Regions from separate parts of the Bacillus sp. AMCV2 genome, predicted to be linked through region 3. Evidence: riboswitches for the same ligand, from Rfam matches in the RefSeq annotation. Region 3 holds a riboswitch; each other region holds the start of a gene.
The links. Region 3 has a riboswitch for S-adenosylmethionine ahead of AC0OMA_RS10255 (2-hydroxyacid dehydrogenase). Riboswitches for the same ligand answer to the same signal wherever they lie in the genome.
Positions count from the first base shown of each region.

Region 1 (3,319 bases), 1.8 Mb from region 3:
TTTGTTTTAAGCCTTTTTCTGATAAGAAAACGGCCCACGCTGTATCATCAAGCTGGAGGTAGCGGCAGCCTCTGTCATAAAATGCTTGAATCGCTTTTTTATATGCTTTGGATACATCATGCTGGAAAAGGTGATAATCTTTTTTATACGCATCCTTTTCCAGTTTTCCGCGGAAAAACAGCATATTCGGGCTTGGAATCGTCATCTTTGGCGTCGCGTCACCGGCAATGCTATGGAGAAATGAATAATCTTCAAGCATTGGGTGAGTTGAAAAGTCGATATCACCTGTGACTTTAATGCCGCGTGCTTTTGTCTGTACGTTATGGAATTGGATTCCGTGCTCAGGAGTAAACGGCTCAACGCCATCTAAGTTTTCCAGGAAATCAAAGTGCCACCATGCTCTGCGGAATTCCCCGTCTGTCACGACGTTCAGGCCGATTTCCTTCTGTTTTTCCACAATGCGGATGATTTCATCGTTTTCAATTTGGCGAAGCTGTTCAGCCGTCATTTCGCCGGCCGCTTTTTGCAGCCGCGCTTTTTTGACGGGCTCAGATCTCAACAGGCTTCCGACTTGATCCGCGCGAAACGGCGGTTTTTTTCTTTGAAGTGATTTTTGTTCTGCGGGTGTTGTTTGTTGTGACATGTTGTCCATTCCTTCTTTCCATTCAAATATAAAAAAGCTCTTCCTTTGGATAAGGAAGAGCTTGCGTGACAATCTCAACCTTATCTTCAAGAGCAATCATTGCTCTAAAGGATTTAGCACCATTCTGTTAAACAGCGGTTGCCGGGTATCGCAGGGCCAGTCCCTCCACCTCTCTTGATAAGGAAAACCTTTTTATGAAATTTTCTGATAGTATCTATTATTCACACATTTTCTATTTCTGTCAATGATAGATTATCTCCACACATCGTTGGCAATGTCGATGACATGGCGAAGCTTTGCCCATTGCTGCTCCTCTGTCAGAAGGTTGCCTTCTTCTGTAGAGGCGAAACCGCACTGCGGGCTCAGGCATAGCTGGTCCAAGCTGACAAAACGCGCGGCTTCATTGATGCGGCGTTTCACATCCTCAGGATTTTCAAGCTCGCCGTATTTCGATGTGATCAAGCCGAGCACAATTTGCAGATCCTTGCGTTTCACAAAACGGAGCGGATCAAAATTTCCTGAGCGGTCATCATCGTATTCCAAGAAAAGGCCGTCAAGGTTTAAGCCGTCCAAAATCGTTTCCGCTACAGCGTCGTACCCTCCTGATGCCGCCCAGGTTGAGCGGAAGTTGCCGCGGCAAATGTGCATTGTGATCGTTAAATCGTCAGGCCGGTCTGCGACGGCATCGTTAATTGTTTTGGCAAATATGGCTGGCAATGTTTCTGGATCACCGCCGAGCGCCCGGACAACCTCTCTGCCTTTTTCCTCAAAGAAGAGAGACCATGACGTATCATCAAGCTGGAGATAACGACAGCCAGCATCATAGAAGGCTTTGATTGCTTTTTTGTACGCTTGGGCCAGATCATGAAAGTATTCCTCTTGATCGTCATAAATCCCTTTATCCGCCTTTTCGCCAAAAAACAGCATATTTGGGCTGGGAATGGTCAATTTTGGCGTCGCGTTACCGGCAATCTCATGTAAAAATTGATAATCAGCAAGCGCTGGGTGGCTCGTAAAATCGAGTTTTCCCGTCACTTTGATGCTGCGCGCTTTCGTTTTTGTGTTATGGAACTGAATCCCCTCAGCCGGGATGAACGGTTCCACACCGTCAAGCCCTTCCAGGAAGTCATAATGCCACCAGGAACGCCGGAATTCCCCGTCTGTTACCACGTTGAGACCGATTTCTTTTTGTTTTTCCACGATGCGGGTGATCTCTTGATTTTCGATATCACGAAGCTGTTCCGCTGTCATCTCACCAGTCGCTTTTTTTTGCCGGGCTTCCTTCACCGGAACGGAACGAAGCAAACTGCCGAATATTGAGCATGTAAAAAGCTCTTCCTTTGTGAAGGAAGAGCTTGAACGATCAAATCTCCGCCTCATCTGCAAGAACGCAATGTTCTTAAGGATTTAGCACCATTCTGTTTGAAACAGCGGTTGCCGGGTATCATAGGGCCAGTCCCTCCACCTCTCTTGATAAGGTACAACTTCATATTCAGATTTCAATTATCTTAATATTATTACTTTTGGATCAATTGTCAATGCTTTTTAGAAAATACTTTCATCTTCATCGTTATATAAAACCATATCAAGCACGATAGCGATGGCAGTGCAAATCAGAACATCTTCCTCGTTTGCAATCTGCAAGTGATAGGAATCACCCCAGCTGAGCCACTTTTTGCTCACTGACATCCGGACATTTTCCCCGTCCGTCAGCTGGAATTCATCCCTCCATAAATCACCATCGATTTCCCAGTTAAGCCCGGAAATCACAAATTTCGGTTTGAAAAACGTTACTTTCTTCGTTACCTCACAAACTGTTTTCCCGCCAATTGAAATCTCATAGCGCGGCAATAAAGACATTAGTTTTTGTTCTATGGAAACGAGCGTTTTTCCGGATGTATCTGTCATTTGTAATGAGTCTCCTAACGAGAAAAAACGTCCCTCCACCTTGAATGTTTCTTGTTCATCCCGGTCATAAATGTGAAATGCATCTTTAAATGAGAACATTTTTTGTTTCATAAATAACTCGATCATTGCTGAAGTCTCCTTTGGGTTTGCCTTGTATGAAATTACGGATAGGTGGCGAAAAGGTTTCAGGCTCTAAATCAAAACAATTTTAAAAGGCTGCGTGATCAGCAGCCTTTTCGTTTGAAATATAGAATTAGGAAAGATGCATCCGGCGTTTTTGGCGGATGGCGTCAAGGTCGATTAGGTTGTTGTGATGAGGTGCAGCTGCTGGCAGAGGGCTTGTCTTTTGCGGTTTGCGGCGATTGTCCTTGCTGAAAGAAAAAAGAAGATAGCCGCATAATGCGATGATAATAAATAGGATCATATTACATACCTCCCAAAAAAAGTTTTGGTACTCTCTATTGTACGGATAAAAAGTCAAAAAGTATTCAAAAAATTCTAAATCAATAAATAACGAGAAACTGTCCCTCTAAAACAGTATAACCTGATGACCTGAAAATAGTCTTGAATTACGCTGTTTGCTCTTGTTGATGATTGGTTCTATAGTTACTATCGACGATAAAATAAATTCCTTTATATAACTTTTAACCTAAGTTTATGTAATTCTAATTACCTGTTTTTGGGTGCTGTTTTCTTGCTTGTTTGGTTTATACCCTATTTTGCGGAATTGAACACAAAAAACCCAAATTACGGAGCATTTGGGCGGTA
Region 1 is NZ_JBVYIB010000002.1:3,859,269-3,862,587, reverse strand. Features, by position in the region: gene AC0OMA_RS19910 (5-methyltetrahydropteroyltriglutamate--homocysteine S-methyltransferase) at 1-643, opposite strand, end outside; SAM riboswitch class I at 721-827, opposite strand; gene AC0OMA_RS19905 (5-methyltetrahydropteroyltriglutamate--homocysteine S-methyltransferase) at 896-2,023, opposite strand; SAM riboswitch class I at 2,017-2,123, opposite strand; gene AC0OMA_RS19900 (LURP-one-related/scramblase family protein) at 2,189-2,677, opposite strand; gene AC0OMA_RS19895 (hypothetical protein) at 2,805-3,059, opposite strand.
Region 1: it holds a riboswitch for S-adenosylmethionine, as region 3 does, so the genes downstream of both, AC0OMA_RS19905 (5-methyltetrahydropteroyltriglutamate--homocysteine S-methyltransferase) here and AC0OMA_RS10255 (2-hydroxyacid dehydrogenase) in region 3, are expected to answer to the same signal.

Region 2 (3,319 bases), 1.2 Mb from region 3:
GGCTGGTGTTAATGTTGGCGGTGAATTTCACTGCCTTCTTTTACAATCTGAACGTTTCAAATTTGACGCGGCAGGTGAACAAGATGAAGATGGATGAGCTGGAAAAGGTTATGATTGTCGAGGGGAAATCAGATAAAGAGAAAATCGAAAGCGTCCTGAATGAGCCGGTGCGCATTATCTGCACAAACGGAACAATCAGCCAGCTGAGGCTTGAGGAATTGGCTGACGAGCTTTATGATAAAGACGTCTATATATTAGTTGATGCTGATGAATCAGGTGAGAAATTGAGAAAACAGCTGAAGCGTGAATTTAATGAAGCCTGCCATCTCCATATCGACAGAGCCTATAAGGAAGTAGCGGCTGCGCCCAGGCACCATGTCGCCTCTGTATTGCTGCGTGCGAATCTGAATGTCCATACTATTTTTCTTGAAAGAAAGTCCCGAGGTGTATAGCATGAAAGAACTCCAAGAACACGAACTTGACCACATTGAAGATGATGTGTACCTTCTATATTTATATACTCCGTTTTGCGGCACCTGCCAGCTTGCAAGCAAAATGCTGACAGTGGTGAAAGAAATGCTGCCTGATGTCGCCTTCTATCAAAACAATGTCAATTACTCTCCGACATTCGCAAAAGCGTATCAAATTGAAAGCGTCCCTTGTTTTCTGCTGTTTAAAGGCGGAAAGATGGTCGAAAGAGGATATGCATTTTATTCCGTTTCTTATTTATATGAGCTGATCAAACAAAAATCATCTTCCGCATCCCATTTATGACATATTTCTCAGCATATCCAATGAAATTGTCGTTCGTTTTATAAAGGGGTTCTTGCGACAAAGAGAGAAATGTGTATGTATGACCAACAAATAGGAGGTTGTACATATGGAGAAAGCGGAAGTTTTAGAAGATGAGTATCAGCATCTGTTTTTAAAACCCCTTTTGAATGCCTCAACATTGCTCATTACCTTCCAAGGAGAAGCAGAAGCCTTAACCGTCTCAATAAACGAACAGGGAGAAATGAAAAAAGTTTCCCCGCCCCAAACGTCCAACCTGACCTTTTACGGAAACCAAACAGAAATTATTGATTTATTGCACGGAGACATTTCCCTTCAGCACCTGATTCAGAGCGGAAGCCTCAAAGTAAAGGGATCATTCAGGGCCCTGTTAAAACTGGAAGCCATTCTCTGGCTGACAAATGGATTTTTTCAGAGGATTTTAAAAAATTAAAAAATAATAAATTATTATAATAGTAAAAGTTGACATCATTTATTTTATTGACATTTAATCATTCGCCGTGCTATTCTACATTAAGAATTTCCGGACGAAAAAGACTATATATTTCTCTTATCAAGAGAGGTGGAGGGAAGTGCCCTATGAAGCCCGGCAACCATCAACGCTGTTGAAATGGTGCCAATTCACACGAAGCGTTCAGCGCTTTGAAAGATGAGAGAAAGGCATTTTATATAAGCCTTTCTGCTCAAGTGTGCAGAAAGGCTTTTCTTTTGCAGAAAAAAACCGGAAGATTTCTTAGAATAGTGTTAAGGCAGGTGATTGCTTTGATCAATCTTCAGGATGTTTCAAAAGTTTACAAGTCGAAACATGGAGATGTCAATGCTGTCCAAAATGTCTCGCTTTCCATTAAAAAAGGTGAGATTTTTGGAATTATAGGATATAGCGGAGCTGGTAAAAGTTCCTTAATCCGTCTGCTGAACGGCCTTGAGAAACCAACCTCAGGAACCGTGGAAGTGGCGGGAACCAAGATTAATGAAGTAAATGGACGCGGTTTAAGAAAAGCACGCCATGAGATCAGTATGATTTTCCAGCATTTCAATTTGCTTTGGTCGCGGACTGTCAGAGATAATATCATGTTTCCTTTGGAAATTGCCGGGGTGAAAAAGAGCGAGCGGATCAAGCGCGCCAATGAACTAATTAAACTGGTAGGTTTAGAAGGAAAAGAAAAATCTTATCCGTCTCAGCTGAGCGGCGGGCAGAAGCAGCGTGTCGGAATTGCCAGAGCGCTTGCAAACAATCCGAAGGTTCTCCTTTGTGACGAAGCGACATCAGCATTAGATCCGCAAACGACAGATTCAATTCTGGATCTATTGTCCGATATTAATGAAAGACTCGGTTTGACGATTGTGCTGATTACGCACGAAATGCATGTCATCCGCAAAATCTGCAACAGAGTCGCCGTCATGGAAAACGGCAAGGTGGTCGAAGAAGGCGAGGTTCTCGATGTCTTTAAAAATCCAAAGGAACAAATGACAAAACGATTTGTTCAACAGGTGACAGAGCCGGAAGAAACGAAAGAGACGCTTCAGCATCTTCTTGATGATACAGCATCAGGAAAAATGGTTCAGCTCACATTTGTCGGTGAGTCAGCTGAACAGCCTCTGATTACAGAGATGATCAGAAACTTCAATGTCAGCGTCAATATTCTGCAAGGGAAAATTTCGCAGACGAAGGATGGGGCTTACGGTTCACTGTTCATCCACATTGACGGAGACGAGGAAGAAGTGCAAAACGTGATCCGATTCATTAATGACAAACAGGTGAAAGCAGAGGTGATCACGAATGTTTGAAAAATACTTCCCGAACGTTGATTTAACTGAATTATGGAACGCGACATATGAAACACTTTATATGACGCTGATTTCTTTACTGTTTGCTTTTGTCATCGGGGTCATCCTCGGCTTGCTGCTCTTTCTGACGAGCAAAGGAAGCCTCTGGCAGAATAAAGCGGTCAACTCTGTGATTTCGGCCGTTGTTAACATATTCAGATCGATTCCGTTCCTTATTTTAATTATTTTACTATTAGGTTTTACGAAATTTTTAGTCGGCACGATCTTAGGGCCAAACGCCGCATTGCCGGCGCTGGTAATCGGCTCGGCACCATTTTACGCGCGCCTTGTTGAAATCGCGCTGCGTGAGGTGGATAAAGGTGTGATTGAAGCCGCTAAATCAATGGGCGCGAAAACGTCTACGATTATTTTCAAAGTGCTGATTCCGGAATCAATGCCTGCTCTTATTTCTGGCATTACGGTTACTGCCATCGCTTTGATCGGCTCAACGGCAATTGCCGGAGCCATTGGTTCAGGAGGCCTTGGAAACCTTGCGTACGTAGAAGGATATCAGTCTAATAACGCTGATGTTACCTTCGTTGCTACTGTGTTTATTTTAATCATCGTGTTTATTATTCAAATCATCGGTGATCTAATAACAAATATTATAGACAAACGATAAGGGAGGATTTACATTGAAAAAGCTATTTTTGGGTGCATTACTGCTTGTATTTGCAGGAGTTATGGCTGCCTGCGGTTC
Region 2 is NZ_JBVYIB010000002.1:3,191,066-3,194,384, reverse strand. Features, by position in the region: gene AC0OMA_RS16615 (YusG family protein) at 1-12, shown strand, start outside; gene AC0OMA_RS16610 (toprim domain-containing protein) at 90-452, shown strand; gene AC0OMA_RS16605 (thioredoxin family protein) at 454-774, shown strand; gene AC0OMA_RS16600 (SCP2 sterol-binding domain-containing protein) at 881-1,225, shown strand; SAM riboswitch class I at 1,340-1,448, shown strand; gene metN (methionine ABC transporter ATP-binding protein MetN) at 1,555-2,580, shown strand; gene metP (methionine ABC transporter permease MetP) at 2,573-3,241, shown strand; gene metQ (methionine ABC transporter substrate-binding lipoprotein MetQ) at 3,255-3,319, shown strand, end outside.
Region 2: it holds a riboswitch for S-adenosylmethionine, as region 3 does, so the genes downstream of both, metN (methionine ABC transporter ATP-binding protein MetN) here and AC0OMA_RS10255 (2-hydroxyacid dehydrogenase) in region 3, are expected to answer to the same signal.

Region 3 (3,319 bases):
TGTGAATCCCATTGCTTCAGCCAGTAATCGGAACACCTCAGTGTTAGACTTGCTTTCCCCATATCTCTTGATCACCGGCTGCTGAAGCTGAATGTAATGGTGCCAGTAGGAGGTGTAAAAATCAGTATTTTCAAAAGCGGATGTTGCAGGCAGTACAATGTCCGCATATGCAGCCGTTTCCGTTAAAAACAAATCATGAACCACAGTAAACAAGTCTTCCCGCAGCAAGCCCTGTCTGACCTTGTTTGCTTCCGGCGCAACGACGGCCGGGTTTGTTCCGTAAATAAAAAGAGAGCGAATCGGCGGGTCTGTTTCCAAAAGCACCTTGCCAAGCTGATTCATATTAAACGAACTCGGTGTGCGCCCTTGCAATAAGTCGGGCCGCTGCAAGGCATTTGTGTTATATTCTAAAATTCCGCTGTTATGCTTAATTGCGCCGCCCCCTGTGTGCAGCCATTGGCCGGTGATCGCCGGAAGACAGGCAATCGTCCTTACAATCATCCCGCCGTTATCGTGATGCTGGGGTCCGTTTCCGATTCTGATAAAAGAAGGGGAGGTTTCCCCGTACATTTTTGCCAGTCGGTAAATATCTTTGGTACTGACACCGGTGATCATCGACACCTTTTCAGGATCATATTGTTTCACGTGTTCACGGAGCTCTTCATAGCCAACCGTGTACTCGGACAGAAATGCTTCATCATGAAGGTTTTCTTTAAATAAAATGTGCATGATGCCAAGAGCAAGTGCACTGTCGGTTCCAGGCTTTATTGGAATAAACCAATCTGCGAGACGTCCTGTTTGATTTTTATGCACATCGATCACTACAATTTTGGCACCTTGTTTTCGCGCTTTTTGGGCGATTGTAATTTGGTGCATGTTTGTGCTGACCGCATTGATTCCCCAAAAAATAAATAGTTTTGTATGAATAGTTTCCTCAGGATCGATTCCCGCGCTTATGCCCATTGTATATTTATAGCCTTCAGATCCCGCTTTGCTGCAAATCGTCCGTTCAAGCTGGCTTGACCCCATGCGGTAAAAAAAGCGGCGGTCCATTCCTTCAGCTGTCAATTTCCCCATGTTTCCGTAAAAGCTGTAAGGAAGTATGCTTTCAGCTCCCTCTTCATCAATCAGCTGTTTCCAGCGGGAGGTGATCGTATCGATTGCCTCTTCCCAGGAAATCGGTTCAAATATCGCTTGGCCTTTCGCACCTGTTCGTTTGAGCGGTGTAGTCAGCCGCTTTTCATCATAGATGCGCTCCGTCATATTCCGGACTTTGTTGCATATGTTTCCAGCTGTGACAGGATGATCAGGGTCTCCTTGCACTTTTACGATTTTCCCGTCTTTTTTATGTATTAACAATCCGCACTGGTCCGGGCAGTCCAGCGAGCAAACGGATTTGAAAATGCCGTTTTGTTGTGTGGCAAAAGATTTCATGGCCCAGTTCCTCTCTCTAGTTAGATATTTTGTAAGAATTATAACATTTCCGATGATAACGTCAATTCTGAAAAAAGAGATTGACATCAATATGAGACTTCTTTATGATAAACGTATTCTTTATTCTGAAAATTACATACTCAACATTTTCTATCCAGAGAGGTGGAGGGACTGGCCCTATGAAACCTCGGCAACATTATTGTGCCAATTCCAGCAAGCGACAGCTTGAAAGATAGGAAAGCAAGGTTTATACCGGCGTCTGCCTGTAACAGAGCGCGCCTATATATGAATCTCTTTCCATCTTCGGAAAGAGATTTTTTTTATGAAAAATACGATGAAAAGGATGTTTTGCACCATGACGGTTTTGGTTACAGCACCGTACAACGAAGAAGGACGAAAAGAGCTAGAAAACTTGTTTGGCTCAGTTGCTTATCAATCTTGGAAGGAACAAGGCCGGGCATATCGGGAAGATGAACTCATTCAGCTGCTAAAAGCAACAAATGCGACAGGCTTGATTACTGAGCTTGATCAGGTAACAGACAGCGTATTTGCTTCTGTTCCCGAACTTTCATTTGCCGGTGTTTGCAGGGGAATGCCCTCCAATGTGGATGTGGCAGCTGCCTCAAAAAGAGGCATACCTGTTTTTTATACACCAGGGCGGAATGCACAAGCCGTTGCTGAAATGTTTATTGGAAATGTGATTACCTTTCTCCGCCATACCAGCGTCTCGAATCAATGGCTGAAGGATGGAAAGTGGGACAGTGATTACCTACAGGCTTATGTCAAATTTAAAGGAAATGAATTATCAGGAAAAACGGTTGGCATGATTGGGTTCGGGGCGGTTGGTCAAAGGATTGCAAAACTGCTGACTGCATTTGACTGTAAAATAAAGTATTACGATCCATACATTCAAGACGATCATCCGCTGTATGAAAAAGTATCTCTTAAAACGGTGTTTTCAGACAGTGATATCGTTTCTGTCCATCTGCCTCGTACTGAGGAAACACTTGGACTTATTGATCGGAAGTATTTTGATCTGATGAAAGAGAGTGCGATTTTCGTCAACACTTCAAGAGCAGTTGTTGTAAACCGTGAAGATCTTTTATCTGTATTAAAAGAACATAAAATCAGAGGTGCGATATTAGACGTTTTTTATCATGAACCTCCAGAGGAATCAGATTATGAATTGATTTCATTGCCTAATGTTCTGGCAACACCGCATCTCGCTGGAGCAACATTTGAAGTGGAGGATCATCACGTGACGATACTGAATGAAGCCCTCAAAAAGTGGAAGGGTGAAAAAACTCTTAATATTCCGACAGTGTATAACAAGGACGAACTGAAAACAGGGGGATAAGAAAGGAGGCTAAGAGAATGAAAAAACAAAAAGGCTATCTCGTTTTTGATATTGGCACAGGCAATGCGAGGGTAGCGGTCGTGAGTGTAACTGGCAGTGTTCTAACAGTTGAACGGGAGGACATTGTGTATTCCACAGAGACGCTTTACCCGGACAGCCGTTATTTTTCTCCTCAGGTGCTGTGGAAGCAGGTGATGAATTTGGCAAAACGTGCGCTATCCCGTTCGCATGATATTGACATCATTGGTTTGACATCGACGAGCCAAAGACAGGGAATTGTTCTGATCGATCAAAACGGCAATCCTTTTCTCGGGTTGCCGAACATCGATAATCGCGGTCGAGAGTGGGAGGCGAGCATTCCCGATCGGGAAGAGATATACAGCCGCACAGGCCGCCTGCCAACCGCACTTTTTTCTGCGCTCAAGCTTTATGGATTAAAACAGCGCCAGCCCTCTTTATGGGAAAAGACTGCAAGCTTTACTAGCATCAGTGATTGGGTGACGTACCAACTGAGCGGAATATTAACAT
Region 3 is NZ_JBVYIB010000002.1:2,034,972-2,038,290, reverse strand. Features, by position in the region: gene AC0OMA_RS10260 (molybdopterin oxidoreductase family protein) at 1-1,434, opposite strand, end outside; SAM riboswitch class I at 1,582-1,673, shown strand; gene AC0OMA_RS10255 (2-hydroxyacid dehydrogenase) at 1,757-2,791, shown strand; gene AC0OMA_RS10250 (FGGY-family carbohydrate kinase) at 2,809-3,319, shown strand, end outside.